Regions from separate parts of the Microbacterium sp. JZ70 genome, predicted to be linked through region 1. Evidence: predicted binding sites of a transcription regulator. Region 1 holds the regulator's gene; each other region holds the start of a gene.

What was found. Region 1 encodes LexA, which represses DNA repair genes until DNA is damaged. Its sites were predicted from a motif close to TCGAACANNTGTTCGA; they were not measured.
Region 2: a site for LexA is predicted at 1,143-1,158, ahead of M1D46_RS14930 (DUF222 domain-containing protein). Genes of this name have one in related genera too.
Region 3: a site for LexA is predicted at 897-912, ahead of M1D46_RS05710 (DUF222 domain-containing protein). Genes of this name have one in related genera too.
Region 4: a site for LexA is predicted at 1,145-1,160, ahead of M1D46_RS16370 (DUF222 domain-containing protein). Genes of this name have one in related genera too.

What each region holds. Positions count from the first base shown of each region.
Region 1 is NZ_CP096405.1:1,713,695-1,715,893, reverse strand. It holds gene M1D46_RS07765 (LysM peptidoglycan-binding domain-containing protein) at 26-379, opposite strand; gene lexA (transcriptional repressor LexA) at 631-1,314, shown strand; gene M1D46_RS07755 (methylenetetrahydrofolate reductase) at 1,384-2,199, opposite strand, start outside.
Region 2 is NZ_CP096405.1:3,247,030-3,249,228, forward strand. It holds gene M1D46_RS14930 (DUF222 domain-containing protein) at 1-1,132, opposite strand, end outside; gene M1D46_RS14935 (response regulator) at 1,320-1,964, opposite strand; gene M1D46_RS14940 (ATP-binding protein) at 1,961-2,199, opposite strand, start outside.
Region 3 is NZ_CP096405.1:1,272,753-1,274,951, forward strand. It holds gene M1D46_RS05705 (RtcB family protein) at 1-592, opposite strand, end outside; gene M1D46_RS05710 (DUF222 domain-containing protein) at 978-2,199, shown strand, end outside.
Region 4 is NZ_CP096405.1:3,559,266-3,561,464, reverse strand. It holds gene M1D46_RS16380 (hypothetical protein) at 1-40, opposite strand, end outside; gene M1D46_RS16375 (aldo/keto reductase) at 83-1,009, opposite strand; gene M1D46_RS16370 (DUF222 domain-containing protein) at 1,212-2,199, shown strand, end outside.

The DNA of each region.
Region 1 (2,199 bases):
GTCCATGCTAGAGCGCGCGACGGACTCACTCGCCCGTCGAGTAGGCGGCGGGGATGGCGATCTCCTGCCCCGCGGCGATGTCGCTCCCCGGGAGCTGGTTGAGGTGCAGGATCTCGTCGACGACGTCGCGCGGGTCCGCCTCGGGGGCGACCGCCTGCGCGATGTCCCACAGGGTGTCGCCCGCCATGACCGTGACGGTGTCGAAGGTGCCGGCAGGCGCACTGTCCTCGCGTGAGGCGAGGGCCGCGCCGCCGCTGAGCACCCCGAATCCGATCGCCGCGACGAGCGGAGCCGCGGCGAGCGCGGCGAGGACCCGGCGGCCGCGCACCGTGAGGCGGAGGCGGGTCGAGCGTGCCGGAGCGGAGCTGGTCGTGCGCATGGCGGTTCCTTCCTGTAGATCACTTCGAGTCCGTCTGCTCGGCCGGGAGAGACGGACCCGAAGTGATGTTCCGAACCTATCTTCGATGTGGTCGCGGTGTCAAGAACTCTCTTCGAACGGGTTTCGCGACTTCTGCGAGACACGCTCGAACAAATCTCCCGGAATCCCGTCGAGATCCGCTAGCGTCGTCCTGACGGGACCACCACATCACGCACCTCCGACATTCGAGCGGGGCAGCGAAGGAGCACGACATGACGGATGCGGGCACGCGCGAGGAGAAGCCGCGCACGCGGCGGCGCAAGAACCTGAGCGACAAGCAGCTGGCCATCCTCGAGGTCATCCAGCGCTCCATCCAGCACAACGGCTATCCGCCGAGCATGCGCGAGATCGGCGACGCGGTCGGACTGAAGTCGCTCTCGAGCGTGACGCATCAGCTCGGGCAGCTCGAGCTGAGCGGCTACCTGCGTCGCGACCCCGGGAAGACCCGCGCGATGGAGGTGCTCATCGATCTCCCGGGCTCGGCGGCCGAGAACCCGGCCGACTCGGGCCCCGCGGTCGGCGACGCCGCTCTCGTGCCGCTGGTCGGCCGCATCGCCGCCGGCGTCCCGATCACGGCCGAGCAGCAGGTCGAGGAGATCTTCCCCCTCCCCCGACAGCTCGTCGGCAAGGGCGAGCTCTTCATGCTCAAGGTCAGCGGCGAGTCGATGATCGACGCGGCGATCTGCGACGGCGACTGGGTCGTCATCCGGTCGCAGGGCACGGCGGAGAACGGAGACATCGTCGCGGCCATGGTCGACGGCGAGGCGACCGTCAAGACGTTCCGTCAGCGCGACGGCCACACCTGGCTCCTCCCGCGCAACTCGGCGTTCGAGCCGATCCTCGCCGACGACGCTGTGGTCCTCGGCAAGGTCGTCGCCATCCTGCGCGCGGTCTGACGGCGCACATGAGGAGGGCGGGAGCCGGTCGGCTCCCGCCCTCCTCGTGTGCCGGGAGCGAACCGGCGGTCAGGAAGCCGCGGTCTCGCGCAGCGCGACCCCGGCTTCGCGCAGCACCGCGAGCACGGTCTCGTGCTCGTTGAAGGCGTAGAGGTGGATACCCGGGGCCCCGCCGGCGAGCACCTCGCGCGCGAGGTCCGCCGCGTAGGCGATGCCGATCTCCCTGCGGCCCTCGGGGGTCGGCTCGACCTCGAGCGCGATCGACAGCTCCGACGGCAGGGGCTCGCCCGTGAGCTCGAGCATGCGCGCGAGCTTGGCGGGAGAGGTCACGGGCATGATGCCGGGGAGGATCGGGATGGTCACGCCCGCGGCCCGGGCGCGATCGACGAAGCGCAGGTAGTCGTCGGCATGGAAGAAGAGCTGGGTGATCGCCGCCTCGGCGCCGGCCGCCTGCTTCGCGAGGAGCGCATCGAGGTGCTCGAGCGGATGGCGCGAGCGCGGATGCCCGTTGGGGAAGGCCGCGACGAGCGTGCGCGCACGCGGGGCGCGGTCCACCCGCACCGCCTCGGGAACGCCCGGGATCGTCGTCTCGCCGTAGGGAGCGCGCTCGGCCTGCACGCGGTGGATGAGCTGGACCAGCTCGGCCGAGGTCCGCAGGTCGCCCAGGAACGCGTCGTCCTCGTCCTTCCCGGCGGGCGGGTCTCCGCGGATGGCGAGGAAGCTGAGGATGCCTGCGTCGAGGAACTCGCGGATGAGGGCGCTCGCCGTCGCGTAGTCGTTGCCGACGCACGTGAGGTGAGCGAGCGGCTCGACGTCCGTGTTCTCGCGGATCCACCGCAGCACGCGCAGCGACGCACCGCCCGTGGAGCCGCCCGCGCCGTACGT
Region 2 (2,199 bases), 1.5 Mb from region 1:
CGGCGGTGATGTGGATCATGACGGTGGGGGCGGCGCCGCCGAGGGTGGGGGTCTCGGCGGCGCGTGAGGCGGCCTGGATCATCGCGAAGAACGCGTCGTGCCGCTTCTGCGCCGGCGAGCGGGTGTCCGGCATGACCGGACCGAACTCCGCGCCATTCGCTCCGATGCCGTCGCCGAGTCCGGCATCGTCCGCGGCGTTCCCTCCCGCCTCGACGTCTCCGCCGCCGCTGTCCGGCCCGCCGCCCGCGTCGCCGGTTTCGGTGAAGGTGACGTTGCGGGCGGGGTTGGTATGGGCGGAGAGGAGGTTCTGCAGGAGGGCGCCGGCTTCGGGGACGAGGGTGCCGTTGACCCGGAAGGCTCCGCTGGGCAGGGGTGTGAGGTTCAGGGCGCGGTCGCGTTCGGGCCGGTCGGGGTCGGGCTCGGTGCCGTCGGCGGTGAGCACGTCGATCCACGCCTGCGCGTGCACGTTCACCACCGACAGCGGCGGGACCGGCGCGAGCTCCTCCAGCGGATCCCGCCCCGCCATCGCGTCCGCGTCGGCCGCGTCCGCGTCGGCAACGCCCGTGTCCATACCCGGGTCCGTGTCGGGGTCGGTGTCGGGGGTGATGGTGCCGGTGGCGAGGGCGACGAGGTGGCGTTCCATGAGCTCGACCCGGTCGGGGTGCCCGCCGCCGCGGCGGGCGGTGTCGACGGCCTTCACGATCCCCGCGGCCACTTCCGCGCCGAGCAGTCCGGACGCGAGCCCGGCGGCCACGTGCACGCACCGGGGATCGAGGTCCTGCCCGGTCAGGGCGGTGCGGGTGCGGGTGGCTTCATCCAGCCGCACCCGCCCGCGCAGCTCCCGGTTCGACGCCCCGGTGAGGCGTTCGAGCAGCTCGAGCCCGGTGCGGCACCCGTAGCGGCCCGCGAGCGGGTCGTCGTCGCCGCGGCGGGAGCGGGCGTCGACCTCTCCCGCGACCCGGGTGCGCAGCGCGTCGAGCGTGCGCCCGAGGTGCTCGACCTCCCCCGCGGACGCGATCAGGTCCGCGTCCGTCACCCCGCGCACGCCCTCGGCCAGGCCTTCCAGTCGCGTCAGCGCGTCCCGGACCGCCACGCCCGGGAAGAGAGGTTCGAATCCTGGCTCCTTCGCCATACGGCCAGCATAGAACATCGATACGACGAACGCACCACTTTTCTTACCCTGATCGGGATGTTTCTGCGACGAGCGCTAGCACACACCACCGACATCCACCCAGCACACCAGACGACAGCCGCACCAGACGACAGGCGCACCAGACGACAGGCGCACCAGACGACAGGCGCACCAGACGACGGAGGACTCAGCTCACGCGATACCGGTGCTCAGGGCGTCCGGCCGATCCGTACTGCAGCGCCACCTCCACGGCGCCGCGGGCCGCGAGCTCTGCGAGATGCCGCTGCGCGGTCGCGCGCGAGACCCCCACGCGCTCGGCGAGCTCGACGCTCGAGGCCTCCCCCTCGGCGAGCGCGTCGAGGATGAGCTGCTGCGTGCCGGCGCGGGCGGGCGTCGTCGCCGCTCCCCCGTGCAGCACGGCCATCGCGCGGTCGATCGTCTCCTGCGTCGCGCTTCCGGAGGCGAGGAGGTTGCGGAACCGCGCATACCGATCGAGCCGGTCCTGCAGCGCCCGCGGATCGAAGGGCTTCACGAGGTAGTGCAGCGCACCGGAGCCGAGCGCGCGGCGGATGGTGGGCACGTCGTCGGCCGCGCTCAGCACGAAGCGATCGATGCCGGACTCCCGCCCGATCTCGATGCCATCGCCATCCGGCAGGTAGACGTCGAGGAGCAGCAGATCCGGACGGAGGTCGCGGATGGCCGTGCGCGCCGACGACGCGTCGCGCACGGGCGGGAGCGCCTCGAAGCCGGCGCGCGCCGCCACGATGTCGCGATGGATGCCGCTCACGCGGAAGTCGTCGTCGACGATGAGCACTCGGATGTCGCCGGTCACGTCGCGTCCCCCTCTGCCGTCATCCCATCCTCCCCGTCGTCGGCCGTTCGCGAGCGCATGACGCCGGGCAGACTCGCCGCGAACACAGCACCATGCCCGACGCCGCGGGCCTCGGCCAGCCACAGCTCGCCGCCGCGCCGCCTGGTGAAGCGCCGAGCGAGGGGCAGCCCGATCCCGCGGCCGTGCACGCGCGACGACACGTCGTCCTCGGCCGCCCTCGCGCGCTCGAACACGC
Region 3 (2,199 bases), 440 kb from region 1:
CGAGCTCGTCGCGCCGGGCCAGGCTCTTGGCGACGGCGATGTGATGCTGCGCGATCCGGTTCCCGACCCCGCGTGAACCGGAGTGCAGGAACATCCACACGGCATCCGTCTCGTCGACCGAGACCTCGATGAAGTGGTTGCCGCTGCCGAGCGATCCGAGCTGCAGCCGCCATCTCCTCGCCCGCTTCGCGGGATCGAAGCCCGCCTCGGCGGCGAGCTGCTCGAGCTCGGCCACCCGCGGCTCGGCTGTGGCGACGACCTTGCGGTTGTCGTGCCCAGCCGAGAGCGGGATGGCGCGCTCGATCTGCTCGCGGAGCTCGCGCAGATCGCGCGAGACGAGATCCGCGCGCGTGAACGGCGTGCGCACCGCGATCATCCCGCAGCCGATGTCGACGCCGACCGCGGCCGGCATGATCGCGCCGCGTGTCGGGATGACCGATCCGACGGTCGCGCCGAGCCCGAGATGCGCGTCCGGCATGAGCGCCACGTGGGGGTGGATGAACGGCATGCGCGAGGACGTGCGCGCCTGCTCGACCGTCTGCTCGTCGATCAGGCTCGCCCACGACAGCAGGCGTTCCGAGAGCCTCTCCATGATTCCTTTCCTTCGATCCGCGGGTCCTGGTCCGCGGACCTCCTCCGCGTGACGGAAAGGAGACGCCCCGGACCTGTGCGGTGCGGGGCGTGATGCGAGCGGGTGCTGCTACACGGCCGGCGCCGGAGGGGTCGACGAAGAGCGGTTCTGGGGCTTGCTGCCCAGGACCGCCCGGCGAAGCTCCCGCTGCGGGCTCATCGCGTCGTCCTCTCGACTCGCTGCGTGTGCCGGTCGGCACAGCCTTGCGACCCTACCGGCGGGCCGTGTCGGCGCGCAAGGGGCCGCCTCGGAATCGCGAACCGATGCGAACGGATGTCCGCAGGTGATTTATCCACAGATCGAGATTCTTCGGTGAAATGTCCGAGGCGGTCGGTACTCTGGAGGCATGTCGAAGATGACGTCGCCGAGCGGGTTCTCGAGCGTTCCGTGGGAGTTCACGGACGACGAGATCGCGTCGACCCGCGCGCTGTGCGGGCGCCTGGAGACCTCGCGGCGACTGCGCGTGCAGGCCGATGCGATGGAGATCGAGGCGCTTGCCGAGGCCGCGCGGATCGCTCGGGTGCAGCGGGAGCGCGCGGGCGGACCCTCGTCGTACGACTTCCCGTTCCGCTCGATGGCGAGCGAGACCGCGGGCGTGCTGCACGAGTCGAAGTCGCGGATGATGACGAAGCTCGCAGACGCGGAGGCGCTGGTCGAGCGGTACCCCGCGACGGTTCAGGCGCTGGCTGAGGGCCGGATCACCGTGCGGCACGTCGACGTGATCCGGCGGGCGGGGGAGCGGCTGCCCGAAGAGCTCGACCAGGAGTACGAGGAGGCGGCGATCGGGTTCGCCGAGACCGCCTCGCCCGGCCAGTTGCGGGCCTTCGCGATCGAGCTCGCTGAGCGACTGTGCCCGACGCCGATCGCCGACCGGCATGCCGCCGCACGCGCGCGTCGACGGGTCCGCGTGGATGACCTCGAAGATGGCGTGAGCAGATTCGAGCTGATCACCTCCACAGCCGAGGTCCACGCCGCGCGGGACCGCATCCGGAGCATGGCCCGAGCGATCGTCGCCGACAACCGCCGCGCGCGGAAGGCGGCGGAAGCGGAAGGCGGGCCGGAGGCGGCAGCGGAGGTCGACCCGCGCACGCAGTCGCAGATCGAGGCGGACCTGTGGACGGACCTGGCGCTGACGGGCCGGCCGTCCGCGCACGCGCTCCGCGAGGGCGGCGCGCTCGACGTGATCCAGGCGAACGTGCAGATCGTCATCCCCGTCGAGACGCTGGTGGGGCTCGACGACGAGGCCGCCTTCGTCGCCGGGCACGGTCCGGTCGACCCGGAGACGGCGCGGCACCTGGCCGGACACGCGGCGGGGTGGGACCGGGTGTTCCTGCGTCCTGACACCGGAGCCCTCCTCACGGTGGACCGATACGCCCCCACCGCGGCGCAGCGCCGGTTCCTCCTCGCGCGGGACGAAACGTGCCGCGGCCCGGGGTGCGAGAACCGAGCGGCGACGGCGGATCTCGACCATACGATCCCATATCTGCGCGGTGGGGAGACGTGCGTGGGCAATCTGGAGTGCCTGTGCGAGGGATGTCATCTCGACAAGCACCACTCGCCGTGGACCG
Region 4 (2,199 bases), 1.8 Mb from region 1:
CGCGAAGGAGTCGCAGTTCGTCGTCGGTCGCGGGAGCCATCCCGCTCATCCTGCCATCGCGCGCGGGTGGCGCTGCGAGCCGCTACGCGGACAGGCGGTCGAGTTCTGCGATCTCCTCCGGCGCGAGCTCGAGGCGTCCGGCGGCGAGGAGATCCGCCACCTGGTCGACGCGCGACGCCGACGCGATCGGGGCGACGACGGTGGGGCGCGACCGAAGCCACGCGAGCGAGATCGTCGCGATCGACACCCCGTGGGCCTGCGCGATCCGCTCGATGCCGTCGATGAGCGCGAGGTTCTTCTCGGAGATGTACTCCTTCGCAGCGCCCGCACGCGGAGAGCCGGCGTCGGCCGCCGAGCGGTACTTGCCCGCGAGGAAGCCCTTCGCGAGGGAGAAGTACGGCAGGACGCCGAGGTGGAACTCCTCGGCGAGAGGGAGGATCGTCTGCTCGATGCCGCGCTCGACGAGGTTGTAGTGGGGCTGCACGGCGACCGGGTCAGGGGCGCCGATCTCGCGCGCGATGCGGATCCACTCGCGGATGCGCTCGGGCGTGTAGTTCGAGATCGCGGTGTACTGAACGAGGCCGTCCTGCACGAGCTCGCCGAACGCCGCGACGGTCTCCTCGAGCGGCGTCGACTCGTCGTCGAAGTGCGCGTAGTAGAGATCGATCGACTCGACGCCGAGGCGCTCGATGGACGCCTCCGCGGCGGCGCGGACGTTGGCGGCGGAGAGGCCGCGGAAGTCGGGGTGCTGGCTGACCTTGGTCGCGACGGTCACGCCCTGCGGCTTGCGATCGGCGAGCCAGGCTCCGATGATCCGCTCGCTGTCGCCGCCGCTGTTGCCGGGAACCCAGGCGCTGTACGAGTCGGCCGTGTCGATGAAGTCGCCGCCTCCTTCGACGAAGGCGTCGAGGATGCGGAACGACTCGTCGCGGTCCGCCGTCCACCCGAACACGTTTCCGCCGAGATTCAGGGGGAAGACGTCGAGCTCGCTCGTGCCGATCCGTGCCATGGTGCCTCCAGTCGTTCGGTGATCCGGCTTCCAGGCTATGAGCTGTCGGATGGCCGGGGCGCGGATCGCGGGGAGATCAGCGGATGCTGCGGCTGCGTTCGCGGGGGAGGGACGTGCAATCGTGTGCGAACGAGCTCGAAGAAAACTTCTAAAAACTCTTGCGCGACCAATCGAACAGAACTACTATGGAGTCATGTCGAGGATGACATCAGCACTCAGCGAGAGCCTGGCGGCCCTGCGTGCCGACGTCGCTGACCTCGATGTGGATGGTCTCGCTCCGGACGAGCTGAGGGCGCTGACCGATGTGCTCGGCGCCCTCCGGCGCAGCGTCGATGCGTCGCTCGCCGCGGCCTCGGGAGAGATCGCCCGGCAGTCGCGCCGCGAGCTCGGCAAGGACGGGTTCGCGCGCAGGCAGGGGTACTCCTCGCCGGGCACTCTGCTCTCGGCCACGACGGGTGTGACGACGTGCGAGGCTGCTCGGCTCGTGCGCGTCGGCGAGGCGATCGCGCCGCGGATGAGCCTCGTCGGGGAGCGGCTGCCCGCGAAGCACCCGCATGTCGCCGAGGCGCTTCGGGCCGGCGCCCTCGGCCTCGCCGCAGCGGAGGCCATCGTCGGCATGCTCGACCGGGTGGTCGTGCGCGCCGGCACGGCGGCCTGCGACGAGATGGAGTCGATCCTCGTCGCGCAGGCCCCCGGGCTCACGAGTGACGAGCTGCGGCGCCTGCTGCTCGATGCCGAGATGCGGCTCGATCCGGATGGCGCGGAAGTCCGAGAGCAGGATCGCCGCGATCGGCGCATGCTCGCGTGGCGCACGGAGCGCGACGGCTCGGTGTCCTTCACGGGGCGCGCCGACCCCGAGACGGCGGCGCCGATCGTCGCGCTGCTCGACGGCATGGTGACGCAGCGGATGCGCGCGAACGAGCACGAGCCCGACGAGGCGCGGCGCGATCGCCGCACGCGGCTGCAGATGCAGATCGACATCCTCGCCGACGTCGCTCGGCATGCTCTCGGCTGCACCGCCATCCCGACCCGCCCCATCGCCACGATGGTCGTGCGGATGGACTACGACACCTTCCGTGCGGCACTCGATGAGCAGAACGGCGACGCGTCGGGCGGCGGCATGGCGACCATCGACGGAATCGAGCAGCCCGTGACCGCCAAGGCGGTGCGGCGCATGGCGGTCGATGCGC